DNA from 4 places in the Martinezella sp. CNPSo 3795 genome. Region 3 is predicted to be linked to each of the others. Evidence: riboswitches for the same ligand, from Rfam matches in the RefSeq annotation. Region 3 holds a riboswitch; each other region holds the start of a gene.
The links. A riboswitch is a leader RNA that binds a small molecule or an ion and turns the genes downstream of it on or off. The one in region 3 is predicted to bind cobalamin.

Region 1 (3,994 bases), on a different contig from region 3:
GCACCCGTAGCATCGGCGCGCTTCATGAAGTCAAAGAGGTTTGCTGCGGCTTCGGCGAGATCGCCGCTGACGCTCAGGTCCAGCACGGCAATGGCCTTTTCGCTGCCGGGAATATCTGGTGTCCCAAAGCGGATCAGCGCTTCGTTCGCGGAAACCTCAGTCGCGTCGAGGCGCACGGCTGCGCCCGGTGCATAATGCGAAGCCATCATCCCCGGAGCCTCGATGGCAGCCGAGGCTTTCTTCTTGCGCTTCAGCGCCTTGCCGGCCACCCGCTCGATCTCGCTGGCCGCCAGCCCGCCGGGCCGCAGCAGGCGCATCTCTTCATCTTCGACCTTGACGATGGTCGACTCCACGCCGACGACCGAGGCCCCGGCATCGAGGATGAGCGTGATCCGCTCCCCAAGGTCGTCATCGACATGATCGGCGCTTGTGGCGCTGATCTTGCCCGAAGTATTGGCGCTCGGCGCAGCAAGCGGTCTGTCGAAGGCGCGGATCAGATCGCCGGCAAAGCCTTGCGGCACGCGGATGCCGACCGTGTCGAGCCCGGCAGTCGCCAGCGGATGGATGCCGCTGTCGGGTTTGAGCGGTAGCACCAGCGTCAGCGGGCCGGGCCAGAAAGCTTCCGCCAATTTACGGGAGATAGGATCGAAGACCGCATAGCGTTCGGCCATGGCGAGATCGCTCATATGGCAGATCAGCGGATTGAAACGCGGACGACCCTTCGTCTCGTAGATCCGGGTAATCGCGGCGGGATTGGTGGCATCGGCGGCAAGACCATAGACCGTCTCCGTCGGCAGCCCGATCGGCAGACCCTCTGCGAGAGTCGCTGTCGCGACTTCGATCGCCGTTTGCGGATGTTCGAGAATGTCTATGTGTCGTGCCATGGCCTGCCTGCTTGCAGTTCAGGCCGTTTCTTATGCTCTTCGAGTTTTCGGATCAATCGTCAAAGCTGGCGAATAATGTCGCGAAGCTGCTCGTTGCGCGCGCCGAGGAGAAGAACATTGCGGATGGCGATCTGCGGATCGTGGGTATGGAACAGCACGCCGTTGCCTCTGACGTCGCGATTGATCGTCAGCTTCTTGTCTTCCGCTTGCCTGTCCGGATGGATGGCGACGGCGAAATACATCCGCGAATATTTGAGGCTGATGTCCTCGAAGAAATTCTCTTCCTGGCCGATGCGGGCAAAGAAATTGGCGATATAGAAAGCCCAGTTCACGTCCTCATAATGCGCGAACTGCGTCCGCGCCGCGGTGACGTGACAATAGCCGAGATGCGGCGTGTCCTTCAGCGTGTGGTGAAAGATGAGCTTCGGAAAGCGAATGGACTTGTGGAAGCTGTTGAGCCGGTCATGGGTCTTTTCGCCGGCATCCCTGAGCTTCTGTGCCGTGCGCACAGCCACCTGCTCATGGGTAAGATATTCCCGCTCTTCCGCCAGCCAATGTGGCCTGTTGCGGTTGATGCGGCCGGTGCGCAGGAATTCGCTGTAGCCCGTCGTCGATACCGGTGGCGCCGGTTCGGGCTCGGCGGGCTTCCCAGCGTCGAAATATCTGAGTTTGGCCATGCCGGATCTCGCTATAAAACTCTTCGCGACATGATGGACTATGGAGCTTGAGCCGAGCTTGATCGCGCGCTGGACCGAAGGCCCCCGATGGCGGCTCTGCGGCGCTCTCCGCCGCGCAACTAGTCTTCCGATTATCGGCCGTTTGCGGACCTGTCGCAATCAGGATAAAGCGTCATTGGTCGAACGCACATGCGATGCTCGCAGCATCTCCAATGCAAGCGCCCAAGCGATTGAATTGCCAGTCAATATTCTCACGGCACGCAACCGTCCCGGCGTCCCGTTTCGCCTGTCGTCAATTTCGGAGCCGATGTCGCATTGCAGCGCAGCGGCTGGCGGAGCCGGGAGCTATGATGCCATCAATCTCAAGGTGCCGTCCGCTAGGGAGACGGAGAATTGGGAAGCCGGTCAAAATCCGGCGCTGCCCCCGCAACGGTGGTGGAGTGAGGCATGGCGGATAAAGCCACTGGGTCGATCGACCTGGGAAGGTGCCATGGGGCTCTGGAAACAGGGCCGCTCCAGAGCCCGGAAACCAGCCTTGGGCACATAGGTTTACTGACCGCGGCGGGTGGTCGGGACATTGCTTTTGGCCGCTCCCAATCGGCCGTGCATGTCCTTTGCCCGCCTCCTGGTACTGCTAAGGATAGGCAAATGGACATCGGCAGCAAAGTTCTGCGGCAACTGAAGAACCACCGGACGGGTTTCAGTCTGGAGCAACCCTTCTACACCGATCCGGATTACTTCATGCTCGACATGGAGACGATCTACTATCGCGATTGGCTCTTCATCGGCCATGATTGCGAAGTGCCGCGTGCGGGCAATTACTTCACCGTCCAGATCGGCGATTATCCCGTCGTCATCGTCCGCGGCCGCGATCAGGTCATCCGCGCCTTCCACAATAGCTGTCGCCATCGCGGCTCACGCGTCTGCACGACGGAGCGCGGCTCCTCGGCAAAGCTCGTCTGCCCCTATCACCAGTGGACCTACGAACTTGACGGCTCGCTGCTCTTTGCCCGCCAGATGGCGGAGGATTTCGACAAGAGCCAGTATTCGCTGAAGCCGGTTCACTGCGAAAGCGTCGGCGGCTACATCTTCATCTGCCTCGCGCAGAACGCTCCCGATTTTGCCCCGGTTCGCGCGACGATCGAGCCCTACATGGCGCCGCACCGCATCAGCGAAGCCAAGGTCGCCTTCCAGAGCACCATTATCGAAAAGGGCAATTGGAAGCTCGTCTGGGAAAACAACCGCGAATGCTACCATTGCGCGGCCAATCACCCGGAACTTTGCCGCACCTTCCCGGAGGCTCCGACCGTCACCGGCGTGCAGGGCGCGATGAACGACCCCGTTATCGCTGAACACTGGCAGCGCTGCGAAGCTGCCGGCCTGCCGAGCGAGTTCAAGATCTCGCCGGATGGACAGTTCCGCGCCGCCCGCATGCCGCTGATCGAAGGGGCCGAGAGCTACACCATGTCCGGCCAGAATGCCGTCAGGCGGCCGCTTTCATCTGACGTGACGATCAACGGCATCGGCACCATGCTGCTGTTCCACTACCCGACGACGTGGAACCACATGCTCGGCGACCACGCGATTTCCTTCCGTGTCCTGCCGATCAGCGCCGAGGAAACCGCCGTCACCACGAAGTGGCTCGTCCATAAGGATGCCGTCGAAGGTGTCGACTACAATCTGGAAGAGCTGACCCACGTCTGGACCGAAACCAACGATCAGGACCGCCGCATCGTCGAGGAAAACGCCTTCGGCATCCGCTCGCCGGCCTATGAGCCCGGTCCCTATTCGGAGGTCCATGAAGGGGGAGTCATGCAGTTCGTCGAATGGTACACGACGTTCATGATCAACCGGCTGCAGGGCGACCAGGCCAAGCTGTCTGCGGTTGCCTGAGTATGAACATGACCGTCTCCTACCCGCATCGACACCTCGACCAGATGCAGCCCTGGAACGACAGGCAGCATGTGCTCGAATGCCTCTCGGTCACGCCCGAAGCGCCCGACGTGATGACCTTCACGTTCCGCTCGGACAAGGACAACTGGTTCCGCTATCTGCCGGGACAGTTCGTGACGCTGGAGCTGCCGACGGCTCCGGAGCCGGTCATGCGCACCTATACGCTGTCGTCGACGCCGTCGCGGCCCTTCTCGGTCGCCGTGACGGTGAAGGCGCAGAAGGACAGCATCGGCACGCGCTGGATGTTCGAGAACCTGAAGCCCGGCATGCGCATCAAGGCTTTCGGCCCGCTCGGCGATTTCAGCCATATCCGCCATCCCGGCGAGAAATATCTCTTCGTCTCGGCCGGCTCCGGGATCACGCCGATGATGTCGATGACGCGGTATATGTCCGATATCGCACCATTGTCTGATATTACCTTTGTCAACTGTTCGCGCAGCCCGACGGATATCATCTTCCGCTCCGAACTCGAATATCTCG
Region 2 (3,994 bases), on a different contig from region 3:
CCAGCGCCTTGACCGCATCGTCGACCAGTTTTTCACAGAAGGCGGCGTCACGGAGATCACCGGGCAACGCCACGCCCTTTCGGCCTTCCTTCTCGATGAGGGCGATGACTTCCTTCGCATCGGGCTCCTCGTCGGGCAGATAGTTGATGGCGACGTCTGCGCCCTCGCGGGCATAGGCGATGGCTGCGGCGCGTCCCATTCCGGAATCGCCTCCGGTGATCAGCGCCTTGCGCCCAGCGAGACGGCCGGAGCCCTTATAGGATATCTCGCCATGATCCGGCTTGGGGTTCATCTTGCCGGCAAGGCCGGGAAACGGCTGGCTCTGCTTCTGGAACGGCGGCTTCGGGTACTTCGTTGTGGGATCGTCCATTTGCGTGTCCTCCTGCATGTTCGAAATCGACCAGACGACGCTTGAAAAGACCGGCGCCGCGAGCGTCGCGCTTGCTTCCGCAAGTACGGATCGTCGGCTGATCGGAAATCGGTGCTGGAATTTCATGGCTGCGGCCTTCGACGTGCGGGCGTCACCGCCCAGGGCATCAACCAAGGTGGCGCTGTAATGTTCCATTCACCGGAACCAAGCGCCGGCCCTATGTGTTGCTTAGTCGAACCAGGAGTATCGTCATGCCGCACCTCGACATTCGCGACCTGCAGATTGCGTTCGACGAATCCGGAGCACGCGGCGGCTATCCCGTTCTCCTGTTGCATGGATGGCCCGACGACGCCTCCACTTGGAAGGCTGTGTCGTCAAACCTGCAGGACCGAAACCTTCGCCTCATTGCGCCTTACCTTCGCGGCTTCGGCGGAACCGTTTTCCGGAACGACAAGGCGTTGCGCACCGCGAACGGCGCGGTTCTCGCAATGGATGCGATCGCCCTCATGGACGGTCTCGGCATCGAGAGGTTCTCCGTCGTCGGTCACGACTGGGGCTCGAATATCGCCGAAGCTCTTGCCATTGGATGGCCGGACCGGGTCGATAGGATGGCGCTTCTTTCCTCGCTACCGCGCATGGGCGGACTGAAGATGCCGCCCTTCCGGCAGGCGCAGCGCTATTGGTATCATTGGTTCATGGCAACGAAGCGCGGCGCCGACGCAATCAAGAAGGATCCGCACGGCTTCGCGCGGCTTCAATGGGAAAACTGGAGCCCCGACGGCTGGTTCGACGAGGAGACGTTCGCCGCCGTATCGAAATCCTTCGACAATCCGGACTGGGTAGCCATTACCCTCCACAGCTACAGAGTTAGGTGGGGCGAAGCCGAGCCCGATCCGCAAAGCGTCTGGCTCGAAGACCGTATCAGGGAGACGCGATCCCTTTCTCTCCCCACGGTTTATTTTCAGGGCATGGATGACGGTGTCAATCCGCCGGAATTGTCAGAAGATCTGCACAAGAAGTTTTCCGGTCCCTTCGACCGGATTGTCCTTCAGAACGTCGGGCACTTCCCACAGCGGGAGGATCCGGAAACGGTGGCTCGGGAGCTCTCGATCTTCCTTAAAGGGTGAAACCCGTTCACTCCGCGCGAACGCGGCCGATCAGACTTCTTGGGGACAGAACAAGATTAGTGCGAAATCCTGCGCTCTAAGAGGAATGCCGTTGGCCGTGCCGATCAATGGAACATTATTCCGCTCGATCAAGTGGCAGGAGCCGCATTTCCGGTTGGCCGGGCGCAAGCACCGCCGGGAGAAATCAAACGATAGATGTTCGCGGCTTGCTAGCGCGCCAAATGTAACACCGGCCTGACGACGAGAATGCGGGCAATCGCCGCAACGCCGTTCAAGCACACCAAGCCGGCGGCAGCCACTAGATTGATCAGCACGACCTTTGCGATGATGGATAAGGAAAAGGCACCGTCTCCAGAAGGAAGAAATGCCGTGGCGGCAAAAAGGATGCCTTCGTAAGCGACCAGTGCGGCAGCGAAAGCCGCAGCCCAAGCGAGGAAGCTGCAGATTTGACCCGCGCGACAAGCGTGGCTGCCAGGAACGCCGCCAGGGCTGCGAAGCCGATGGCGATGCCCCATGCATAGCTGTCCCAATTACGCGGATAGCCAAGAATAAAATACCCAACCATCTGGTTGGCTAACCAGGCGAGCAGCACAGCAGTGAAAGCCATCCGGCGCGGCAGCATGATTACTGAGACAGTAGCCAATGCCACAAAAGGCGTGATGCAGGCAAAAACCGTGCTGAGGGCGACACTGGCACCGGCGATGATCAGTACCCAGGCAGCTGCAAAGGCCGGCGCGGAGGCACGTAGCGGAAACTGGCGGCGGTTGATCATCTCGAGTCACCCGATGAAACGTCGATGACGATTTATATCGCAGCTTCCGGCAAAAATCCAATCCGACGCGGCAATGCGGACGCGCGCAAAATTAGAAAATCAATGGCGTACAGCGTCTCTGCCCAATACTACAAGCGCCCTTCTTAAGCTGCCGATATTGACACTCCGCCAGCCTTGGTCTCATGGTGGTCTTGCATCTTCAAGGTCGAGGAAGCCGGTGAAAATCCGGCGCGGTCGCGCCACTGTAAGAGATGCGGCCCTATGGGGCTGTATCGCGAGCCAGACCCTCAACCTGAATAGGCATGTACCAACCCAGGACGCGCAATCCCCAGGAGTTCACCATGACAAGCGCTGCTTTCGCACCAACCGTTTCACCTGCTCTTCCCATACCATTGCGGGATATTGTCCCGTGGGCAATTTTTGCTGGCCTTCTCTGCCTGCTGGCGATTTACTTTGTCGGCGCCGAAGAAGGCGCAACGTCAATCATCCATGGCATGTATGTCCATGAATGGGTGCATGACGGTCGCCATCTGCTCGGTTTTCCCTGCCACTAAGAGGGACCTTTAAATGGTAAGAGATTTACTCGTTCGCGGGATGCTTGTCGGCATCATCGCCGGACTTATCAGTTTTGGCTTTTTGAAGCTCTACGGAGAACCGCAGGTAGACCGTGCGATCGCTTTTGAATCGCAGATGGATGAGGCAAAGGCGAAAGAAGAGATGGCTAAGGGCATGGCCATGCCATCTGAAGAGCCGGAACTCGTCAGCCGACCGATGCAGGCCAGTTGGGGCCTATTGACGGGCGTCATGGTCTACTGCACGGCTTTCGGCGGATTGTTCGCACTGACCTTCGCGTTTTCCTACGGACGCTTTGGTGGCACGGCCTCCCCACGGGTTTCTGCCGCCCTGGTTGCCCTGACGGGTTTCATTTCGGTCTATCTCGTGCCGAATATCAAGTATCCGGCAAATCCGCCATCGATCGGCAATCCTGAAACGATCGCTCCTCGAACCGAACTTTACTTCGGCATGATCCTGATCTCCGTCATCAGCATGATCTTCGCAGCAAAACTTCGCAGCGGCTTGATAGCTCGTTGGGGAGCCTGGAATGCGACGTTTATCGTAACCGCCGTTTACTTTGCGGTTGTCTTTCTCGCTGGACAGCTTCTGCCAGGGATCAATGAAGTTCCGGAAGGCTTCCCGGCCGATTTGCTCTGGAAGTTCCGCGTCGCGTCGATGGTTGCTCAGATACTGATGTGGGGCACATTAGGCCTTGTGTTCGGCGCAGTCGTCGAGCGCATTGTTCCGACATCACGCGCGTCGGGTCGTTTGGCCATTCATTGAAACGTGCGACCGGCCGCTCACCCTTGTGTGGCCGGTCACGCTATATCGCGAAAACGGGCCAAGAGGACCATAGTCTCCCTTGTCCTGGATCCGCCGATTCATCGGTAAATCGAAATATCCCGCCTCAATTTGCTTGATCGATGCAACCTTCGACTGGATGGCGGACTTAAAGCGCTGCTCAGAAATTCCAATCCTCATCCTCTGTGGCGACCGCCTTGCCGATCACATAGGACGAGCCCGAGCCAGAAAAGAAGTCGTGGTTCTCATCCGCATTCGGCGACAACGCCGAGAGGATGGCCGGGTTGACCTTGCAGGCTTCGGCGGGGAAGAGCGCCTCGTAGCCGAGGTTCATCAGCGCCTTGTTGGCGTTGTAATGCAAGAACTTCT
Region 3 (3,994 bases):
TGAAAGGCCCTGGCCAGCGTGGCGATGGCCTCGATGTTGCGCGGCCCCGGCGTCGCCTCCACATAGGGCAGCACGACGAAGCGGTCATTCTTCACGGCATCGATATTCCTGAAGGCCGGATTGCCCTTGAGAAAGGCGATCTTCTGGGCGGCAGTGACCTGGCCGTAATCGACGATGACGATCACTTCAGGGTTCTTCTCGATGACCGGCTCCCAGGACACTTCAGTCCAGCTCTTCTCGACGTCGTCCATCACATTGACGCCGCCGGCAGCCTCGATCAAGGCAGTCGGAATGCCGTAGCGCCCCGATGTGAACGGCTTTTCCTCACCGGAGTCATAGACGAAAACGCTGGTCGGCTTGGCGACATGACCGATCCTCGCCTGGACCTCGCCAAGCTGCTTGCGATAGCCGGCGACCAGCGCTTCCGCCCTGTCCTCGACGCGGAAGATCCTGCCGAGATTGAGGAGATCCACGAACATGTCGTCCATGGTCGGCTTGTTCTTCTGCATGACGAAGATGCAAGATTCGGTCAGCTCATAGACCTTGATGCCGAAGGGGGCGAGCGTTTCCGGAGTTACCTCGCCGCCGACCTTCATGCCGTAGTTCCAGCCGGCAAAGAAGAAATCCGCATTGGCGCCGAGCAGCACCTCTTTGCTCGGATATTTCGGCGACAGCTCCGGCAGTTCCCTCACGCCGTCACGCAGCTTCTCATCCAGCGTCTTCCAGCCGGAAATGCCGGTATAGCCGACCATGCGGTCCTGTAGCTTCAGCGCCAACATCATCTCGGTCAGGTTGACGTCGTTGGAAACGGCCCGCTCCGGCGCTTTGTCGAAGGTCACATCGCGATTGCAGCTGCGCACGGTGACAGGCTCGGCGAGCGTCGTGCCCGCAAACAGGCTTCCGATAAGCAAGGCCGCGGCAGACAGGGACATGCGAGAAAACATGAATAACTCCAATGATCGTATTATCGAAGGGAAAAGGAAAAGCGCTGCGGGCCGCCGTCGGTGTGATGCAGCCGCGTACCAACCCTGAAAGCGTTCGAGACATGCTCCACAGTCAGGACTTCGGCAGGTTCGCCGTGGCCCATAAGCCGCCCGCAATCCATGACGGCGATCTGCGTCGCAAAATCAGCAGCGAGATTGATATCGTGCAGCGTCGTGATGATCGTCGGGCCGAGTCTCTTGAGTAGCTCAAGAATCTCGAGCTGATGGCGGATGTCGAGGTGATTGGTCGGCTCGTCGAGGATGATGAGTTCCGGCTCCTGTGCCAAGGCGCGGGCGATCAGCGTCCGTTGCTTCTCACCACCCGACAGCGACGCGAATTGCCGCTGTGCCAAAGACTCCAGTTCCAGACGGGCAAGCGCCTTGGTCGTGACCTCATGGTCGCGATCGCTCCAGCGTGCCATGCCCTTGCGGTGCGGGATGCGGCCCATCAACACCACGTCCCGCACGCTGAAGGGAAAATCACCTGGCGTCTCCTGCGGCACGACGGCGATGCGCTGCGCCGCCTCCCGCGGACCTATGGACCAAAGATCGATGCCGTCGAGACGCACCGAACCTCGCTGCGGCTTGAGGCCGCGATAGAGGCAGCGCAGCAAGGTCGACTTGCCGGCTCCATTCGGACCGATGATCGCAAGCCGGGCGCCGGCCTCGACTGATAGCGTGATGCCACTGATGATCGGCATTCCCTTCTGGGGACCCCAGCTGATGCCGTCTGCTTCCAGTCGTGCGCTTCGTTCGGACATGACCCGGCTCCTATTGCAATACGACCAGCTGGCGTTCGGCTGATACGATGGCGGCGGGAATGCGCGCGAGGGTCTTGCCTGCCAGCGCTCTCGGGCGTTCGCTTTCGCGGGTCAGCCCATCGGGGCGATCCCGATAAAGCTTCGCGAAGGAGACGAGCGCACCGATATCGCTCGCATCCTCGATGTCACCGAAGAGGTACGTCGACTTTGGCGTGGCCTGGAAAGCGACCGTGCACGGCCGTTCGCAGCCCGCCATACAGACGCTGCCCTCCAGGCTGAAATCATCTGCGAGTGCGGCGTCAGCCTGGGAGATCGCCATCTGCAGATGTTTCAGGAGTTCGAGGCCCGGCCGGCACGGTTTGCCGACATGACGGCAGTTGGTGCACACGGTGATCCGGTGCGTCGCCTCTTTTGTATTATCCATGAGATGCCTCCCGGAGATTTCGCCGGAGGCACAGTCAAGATGGGGCCAGCGGACGCAGCGGCGCCCTCGCCCAACCACTGATTTTCCATCGGAACACCCCGTCCGTTGCGGTTGATATCGTCGATGGCAGGTCTCCTGGCTCGCGGGTCACAACTCGTTCGCGCCTTCCCGGCTTGACGCCAGTGGCATATTGCGAACGCGCTCTCCGCTTACAGTTGCGGGGGCAGCCACGGTCTTGGCCCCTGATGGGTAATCCGCACCGTGTTCCCTTTTCAGCCGCCATCCGGATCGATCCGAAAGCAGCACCATCGGCGGTATTCATGTCATAGAAAGCGGATGCGGGCAACGGGGATGTCATATGCGCTTTCATTTGTCCTGGAGCTTCGGCCTGAGTAGGCAATCGTTACGTTATTACATAACAAATGACAAGCCATTATCTCCGCTCGAGGCCGCAACTGCGATATGCATATGCGGCAGCACTCAATCGCGATCCAGAATGAAAGAAACCGCAGGGCTGTCAGACCGCCTTGCACTGAGGATGAAAACGCTCCGCGACGCTCTCTGCCGCCGCATAGGCCTGCGTCACGATCTCAGGCACCAGATCGATGTCGGGGAGACTTCCAAGTCCCAGGGGACCAATCGCAAAAAGCCCGTCTGTCGTACGCCCGTTGACCTCAAGCGAGCCTGTCGCGTCCACGGCGAGACCGAGGCCAAGCTCGTCCGGCACCGCGAGACCGGCATCGATGAGGCTACGCAGCAAGGGTGCATTCAAATCCGGCGCCTGGCACCGACAATCGATTACGTCGTCGGCATAGAGCTGCTCGGTCTCCTGCCGGCCAGCCGGCTTCAAAACCAGCCCGGTCGGCGTGCGGCGGATAAAATGACCGCGCCGCAGCAGCGTATTGCCCTCGGCAAGCTCCTGATTGAGGCGTACATGCAGCGCCTCGGGAAGCCGATTGCGATGGCTGTCATAAAGCGCCCGCAAATGGCGGTTGAACTGCTGCTTCTGCCCGGCTGGCAGAGATCGCCAAAGCGAGCGCGCATGCTTGCGCAAGCCGTTCATGACGGATTGCCAGCTCTGGCCGTTCGCCTCCGCCTCGACGCAAGCCTTGCGGACGAAGCGGACGATCTCGCTGAGCTTGCCGGGCATCTCGTCGGCAGGGAAAACCGGATCGGCATTGTTGCGTGTGTGGCTCTGCGGCAGAAAGCCTCGCCGCGAAACAATGGTGATCTGCCCCGTATAGCCGTTCTCACGCATCTGCAGCAGCCGATCGACGACGCGCAGGCCGCTTCCGAGCAGGATCGTATGCGGTCGCGACACGAGACGGCGCGCCCGCACCGTCGTCGGCACGGTCACGAGATCGCTGGCCTGGAATTCGTGATCGCTAATGCCATAGCCTGTCGCCAGCACCACCATGTCGAAAGGCGCATTGGCGGCGCCATCGCTTTCCACTACGAAACGGCCGCCCCGAACACGCCGAAGCCCGAAGACCGTCTCGCTGCTGACCTGCACCGCCACATCCCGCCGTGACGAGAAGGCTTCCGAAAAGCGCTGATAGACGTAGTCGCTGAAAATGCTCTTCGGTACGAAGATCTGCAAAAAACCGGGTATGGCGGCGGGGACGGCGCTGCGGAAAGGCGCATTACCGCAAAGCCATTGATTGAAGTCGTCGGGATCTCCCGCGGAAACGGAAAGATCGCGAACACGGCTGTTGAGAATTTCACTGCTATGTCCGGAGGCGAGCGCCTGTCCGCCGCTGACGGTGGAATTAGGATCGAAAAGCTGCAGATGGAAGGGAAAGCGAACCGTCTTCATCAGGGCGATC
Region 4 (3,994 bases), on a different contig from region 3:
CATCCGAAGTGAAAGAAGGGTCGCTTTGTTTCTCCTTCATCGCTCTCATCGCTTCTCTCGCCTTTTGACCCGTGAGTACTGCAGGATTCTGCCGTTGGTATGCACATCCCTTATGTCCGAGCCTTTGACGAAGAAAAATTGATTTGATTTCACGCAATCATGAGCGACTCTCATGCTTGGGATGCGAGACCCTCACGCCCCCCTGGACGCCGTGAGAAAGCCCGCAATGAAATCGATGGCCTCTTCCCCACGTCTCAGGCCGAGATGAATGCTCTTGTGGATCCCCGTCCGGCCGATCCGCACCGGGCGAACGCCAAGCGTTGCTGCCTCCTGGCGCACCAGCCAGTCCGGGATGGCGCTGACGCCACGGCCTGCCGCCACCAGCTGGAGCATCATCTCGGTTGTCTCGATATTGCGGTGGTGCCGCGGACTGCAATTGGCGGGCACCAGGAATTGCGTGAACACGTCCAACCTCTGCGGCGGAACAGGGTAGGTCAGGAGCGTTTCATGGGTGAGATCCATCGGGTCGGCATAGTCCCTACTCGCCAGCCTGTGATCGCTCGGTACGGCGAGCACGAGCTCATAGTCGAACACCGGCACATACAGGATACCCGGTGCCTCTATCGGATCCGGAGTGATCAGGATGTCGATCTCGTGGACCATCAGCGCTGACACACCGCCGGCTGCGAATGAGGTCGTCAGCTCCAGGTCTACCTGAGGCCAGTCCACGAGGTAGGGTTTTGTAACCCCCATCAGCCATTGATGGCATGGATGACATTCCATACCGATCTTCAAAGAACCTCGCTGCCCCTGACGATAGTCCGTCAGGACATGTTCGGCCCTCTCGATCTGCGGCAGGACACGCTGCGCCACCGAGACGACGTAGCGGCCGGCCTGTGTGAGACGGAGATTGCGACCGTCCTTCTCCCACATCGCCACGCCATAGCGGTCTTCGAGCTTTCGGATCGTATGGCTGAGCGCGGACTGGGTCACGTTCAGCCGTTCCGCGGCTGCGGTCAGACTTCCCAGGCGATCCACTTCGAGCAGGATCGATAAATGCTGACGGTCAAGCATGAGCGTACCCGTCCTCGCTTCGGGAGAGTTCTACCGCTGGGGCGGCCTCGCGTATGTTAATCGGCCGGCTGTCTTCGCCGACCGCCACCATGTTGAAGAATCCAGTGGCGGTAATGGATCTTTCGCCTGTAAGCAGATTCTCCGACCAGAGCTTTGTCTCAACAAGCATCGAGCTGTGACCCACACGTTCGATACGTGCCTCCGCCTCGACGATCTCCCCGATCTCAATGGGTCTCGCAAAGTCGACACGCTCGGATGATGCCAGGACCACCAGCTTGCCGGAGTAGCGCGATGCTTCCACGAAGGCGGCCTTCGTCATGAAGGAGATGGCCTCGCCCCCGAACATCCGCCCGACACTGTTTGCCTGATCCGGAAAAACGATATCCACCATCTTGACGCCCGCCGTCGAAAGCGGCGTCTCCATGGGCAGGAGTTCCCGCAGGAAGAAATCGCCGGCCCCCTGGCCTTCGGGAATTGCCACCATATTAAAGATGCCGCGAGTGCAGGCATGTCGCTGATGCCCTACAACTGTCTCCGCGAACATCTCCACCTCGACCGTCAGAGACCGACGTCCGGCTCTGACCGGTATCGCCGAAAATTCAACGATGTGGCCGACACGTGCCGGCTGCTTGAAATCGATGCGCTCGCACGAGGCCGTCACGAAGGGGACGCGTCCGAAGCGGCTGGCCGCTATGAATGCGACGCGGTCCATGAAAGCAAGGCCAGCTCCGCCAAACAGCGTTCCGTGATGGTTCGTATCTCCGGGAAAAACGATGTCTATGAGACTGGTCGCCAGCGCTTGCTGGCCAGTTGTTTTGATCGTCGGTGTCATCCGCACTTCCATCAGGTTGAGACGGGGCGGACGCATGACGCAGGGCGAACGGCAGGGCATGCCGATCGCGCAAAGCGGCACACCGGGACACCCCGCCCGTGGACGTTATCTATCGCGGCAGGTCTCCTGGCTTGCGGGTCATCGCTGACGTTCGTCTTCCCGAGGCGTCTTCCTCAGTGACATGTTGAACGACAACTCTCCGCCTACAGTTGCGGGGGCAGCTCCGGTATGGATGCATGACACATCGTCACCAAATTCCCTCTTAGCTCCGGATTTCGACATCCGCAGAACCACGACGGGCACACCATGCCTTGGCGAGAGCGCAGCCGTCAACCATATAACGACATCTTTATATGACTTGGTACATGGTTTATTGGGGTAGAACGCGAAGCCAATGTCTGACTTTATTGGCAAAGGGTGCACCCTACAGTGACCCGAACGCACCGTAAAACCATTTTAGAAACAAGAGCGAACAGACAGGCCTACAATTCTCAGGACGACCGCCTTGAAAGGAGCCGAACTTACGAGCCTCTACTGGTGCCAGCCCTTACAGGTCAGAAGTACACTTTCATCAATGGCTTAGAGATCCAAGCCATGATTTTTGTCACTGCCCCTCCATTTCAGCCGCCACTTCCTTAGCCAACCCAACAAAGACCAGCGCCGCCGCGCTTCGGTAAGCGTCCTTACGTTGCATCAGAACAGCGGTCCGCTGCAAGCGCACGGGATCAAGCGCAACGGCGACCAGGTCCTGATGGGCGAATGCGATTGTTGCGGGCAAGAGTGTCGACAGCCTCGTTCTGCGGACGATTTCGATCACCGCACTAATCGAGTTGGCCTCTATCTGTACTTTCGGGTGAATATCGTGCTGGCGGCAGAAGCGATCGATCTGTTCGCGCGTAGCGAACTCCGCGCTGAGTAGCACCAATGACTCGGTGCTCAGGGCCTGTAGTCCGATTGACGTTTCACTCGCCAGAGGATGCCCGGTGCTGACGACCAGGGCGAGGGTCTCCACCAGCAGGGGGTCCAGATCGATGTCCGGTGTCAGTGTGCCGGAAAACGCGATTCCGACATCGACCTCATCAGCGAGAAGCAATTCCTCCATATGCTCCTGGGAAATCTCCCGCACGTTGAGGAAGATGTTCGGGTAACGACTGTGGAACGCCTCGACGAGAGGGCCGACCAGATATGTCGTGAACGTTGGCGTCACTGCAACGCGCAACGTACCACGGCTGAGATCGCTCACGTCGTGGATAGCGCGCTTGGCTTCCCGAAACTCCTGCGATGCGCGGCGCACGTATTGCAGATAGACCTCTCCGGAATCCGTCAATCGGGTCGTGCGCCCCGATCGGTCGAACAATTGCACGCCGAGGCTTTCCTCCATCAACCTGACCTGCTGCGAAAGCGCCGGTTGCGAGACATGCAGGGCCTCTGCGGCCCGTGTGAAGCTCTGATGCTCCGCGACTGCGAGAAAATAACGAACCTGTCGGGCGAGCATGTCAAAACCTATAAGATTATCTAATCCACCTCATAATAAACGAGACTTTTACATTATGCCATGCCTTCCGTAGCCTTCATATCAACAGATCGAGACACGGAGATTGCAGCGATGAAAGACATTATTGACGGCTTTCTGAAGTTCCAGAGGGAGGCCTTTCCTGAACGGGTTAAGCTGTTCAAGGATCTGGCAAATCAGCAGAACCCGCGGGCTCTGTTCATTTCCTGCTCGGACAGCCGCCTGGTGCCTGAACTGGTTACCCAGCGCGAGCCGGGCGACCTCTTCGTCATCCGAAACGCAGGCAACATCGTCCCGTCCTACGGCCCCGAGCCGGGTGGCGTTTCCGCCTCGGTCGAATACGCCGTCGCGGCGTTGCAGGTCTCCGACATCGTGATCTGTGGCCACTCCGACTGCGGCGCGATGACCGCCATCGCGACGTGCAGGTGCCTCGACCACATGCCCGCCGTGGCCAGTTGGTTGCGCTATGCAGACTCTGCCCGCGTCGTGAACGAAGCCCGCCGGCACCAGGATCAGCCCGCCAAGGTCGCATCGATGGTGCGCGAAAACGTGATCGCCCAGCTCGCCAATATCCA

Region 1: it holds a riboswitch for cobalamin, as region 3 does, so the genes downstream of both, AC13QY_RS21930 (aromatic ring-hydroxylating oxygenase subunit alpha) here and AC13QY_RS14320 (DUF1636 family protein) in region 3, are expected to answer to the same signal.
Region 2: it holds a riboswitch for cobalamin, as region 3 does, so the genes downstream of both, AC13QY_RS31405 (CbtB domain-containing protein) here and AC13QY_RS14320 (DUF1636 family protein) in region 3, are expected to answer to the same signal.
Region 4: it holds a riboswitch for cobalamin, as region 3 does, so the genes downstream of both, AC13QY_RS30980 (acyl-CoA thioesterase) here and AC13QY_RS14320 (DUF1636 family protein) in region 3, are expected to answer to the same signal.

Annotation. Positions count from the first base shown of each region.
Region 1 covers NZ_JBXSOQ010000008.1:194,728-198,721, forward strand. Annotated here, with positions in the region: gene AC13QY_RS21920 (L-threonylcarbamoyladenylate synthase) at 1-884, opposite strand, end outside; gene AC13QY_RS21925 (DUF6656 family protein) at 944-1,561, opposite strand; cobalamin riboswitch at 1,910-2,113, shown strand; gene AC13QY_RS21930 (aromatic ring-hydroxylating oxygenase subunit alpha) at 2,210-3,454, shown strand; gene AC13QY_RS21935 (FAD-binding oxidoreductase) at 3,457-3,994, shown strand, end outside.
Region 2 covers NZ_JBXSOQ010000022.1:36,360-40,353, forward strand. Annotated here, with positions in the region: gene AC13QY_RS31390 (SDR family oxidoreductase) at 1-388, opposite strand, end outside; gene AC13QY_RS31395 (alpha/beta fold hydrolase) at 622-1,497, shown strand; partial or broken gene AC13QY_RS31400 (hypothetical protein) at 1,707-2,269, opposite strand; cobalamin riboswitch at 2,455-2,578, shown strand; gene AC13QY_RS31405 (CbtB domain-containing protein) at 2,611-2,823, shown strand; gene AC13QY_RS31410 (CbtA family protein) at 2,837-3,607, shown strand; gene nrdF (class 1b ribonucleoside-diphosphate reductase subunit beta) at 3,786-3,994, opposite strand, start outside.
Region 3 covers NZ_JBXSOQ010000004.1:193,176-197,169, reverse strand. Annotated here, with positions in the region: gene AC13QY_RS14330 (ABC transporter substrate-binding protein) at 1-944, opposite strand, end outside; gene AC13QY_RS14325 (ABC transporter ATP-binding protein) at 965-1,744, opposite strand; gene AC13QY_RS14320 (DUF1636 family protein) at 1,755-2,168, opposite strand; cobalamin riboswitch at 2,277-2,493, opposite strand; gene AC13QY_RS14315 (FAD/NAD(P)-binding protein) at 2,686-3,994, opposite strand, start outside.
Region 4 covers NZ_JBXSOQ010000020.1:49,336-53,329, reverse strand. Annotated here, with positions in the region: gene AC13QY_RS30990 (DUF1852 domain-containing protein) at 1-157, opposite strand, end outside; gene AC13QY_RS30985 (LysR family transcriptional regulator) at 193-1,074, opposite strand; gene AC13QY_RS30980 (acyl-CoA thioesterase) at 1,067-1,906, opposite strand; cobalamin riboswitch at 2,006-2,216, opposite strand; gene cynR (transcriptional regulator CynR) at 2,511-3,401, opposite strand; gene AC13QY_RS30970 (carbonic anhydrase) at 3,513-3,994, shown strand, end outside.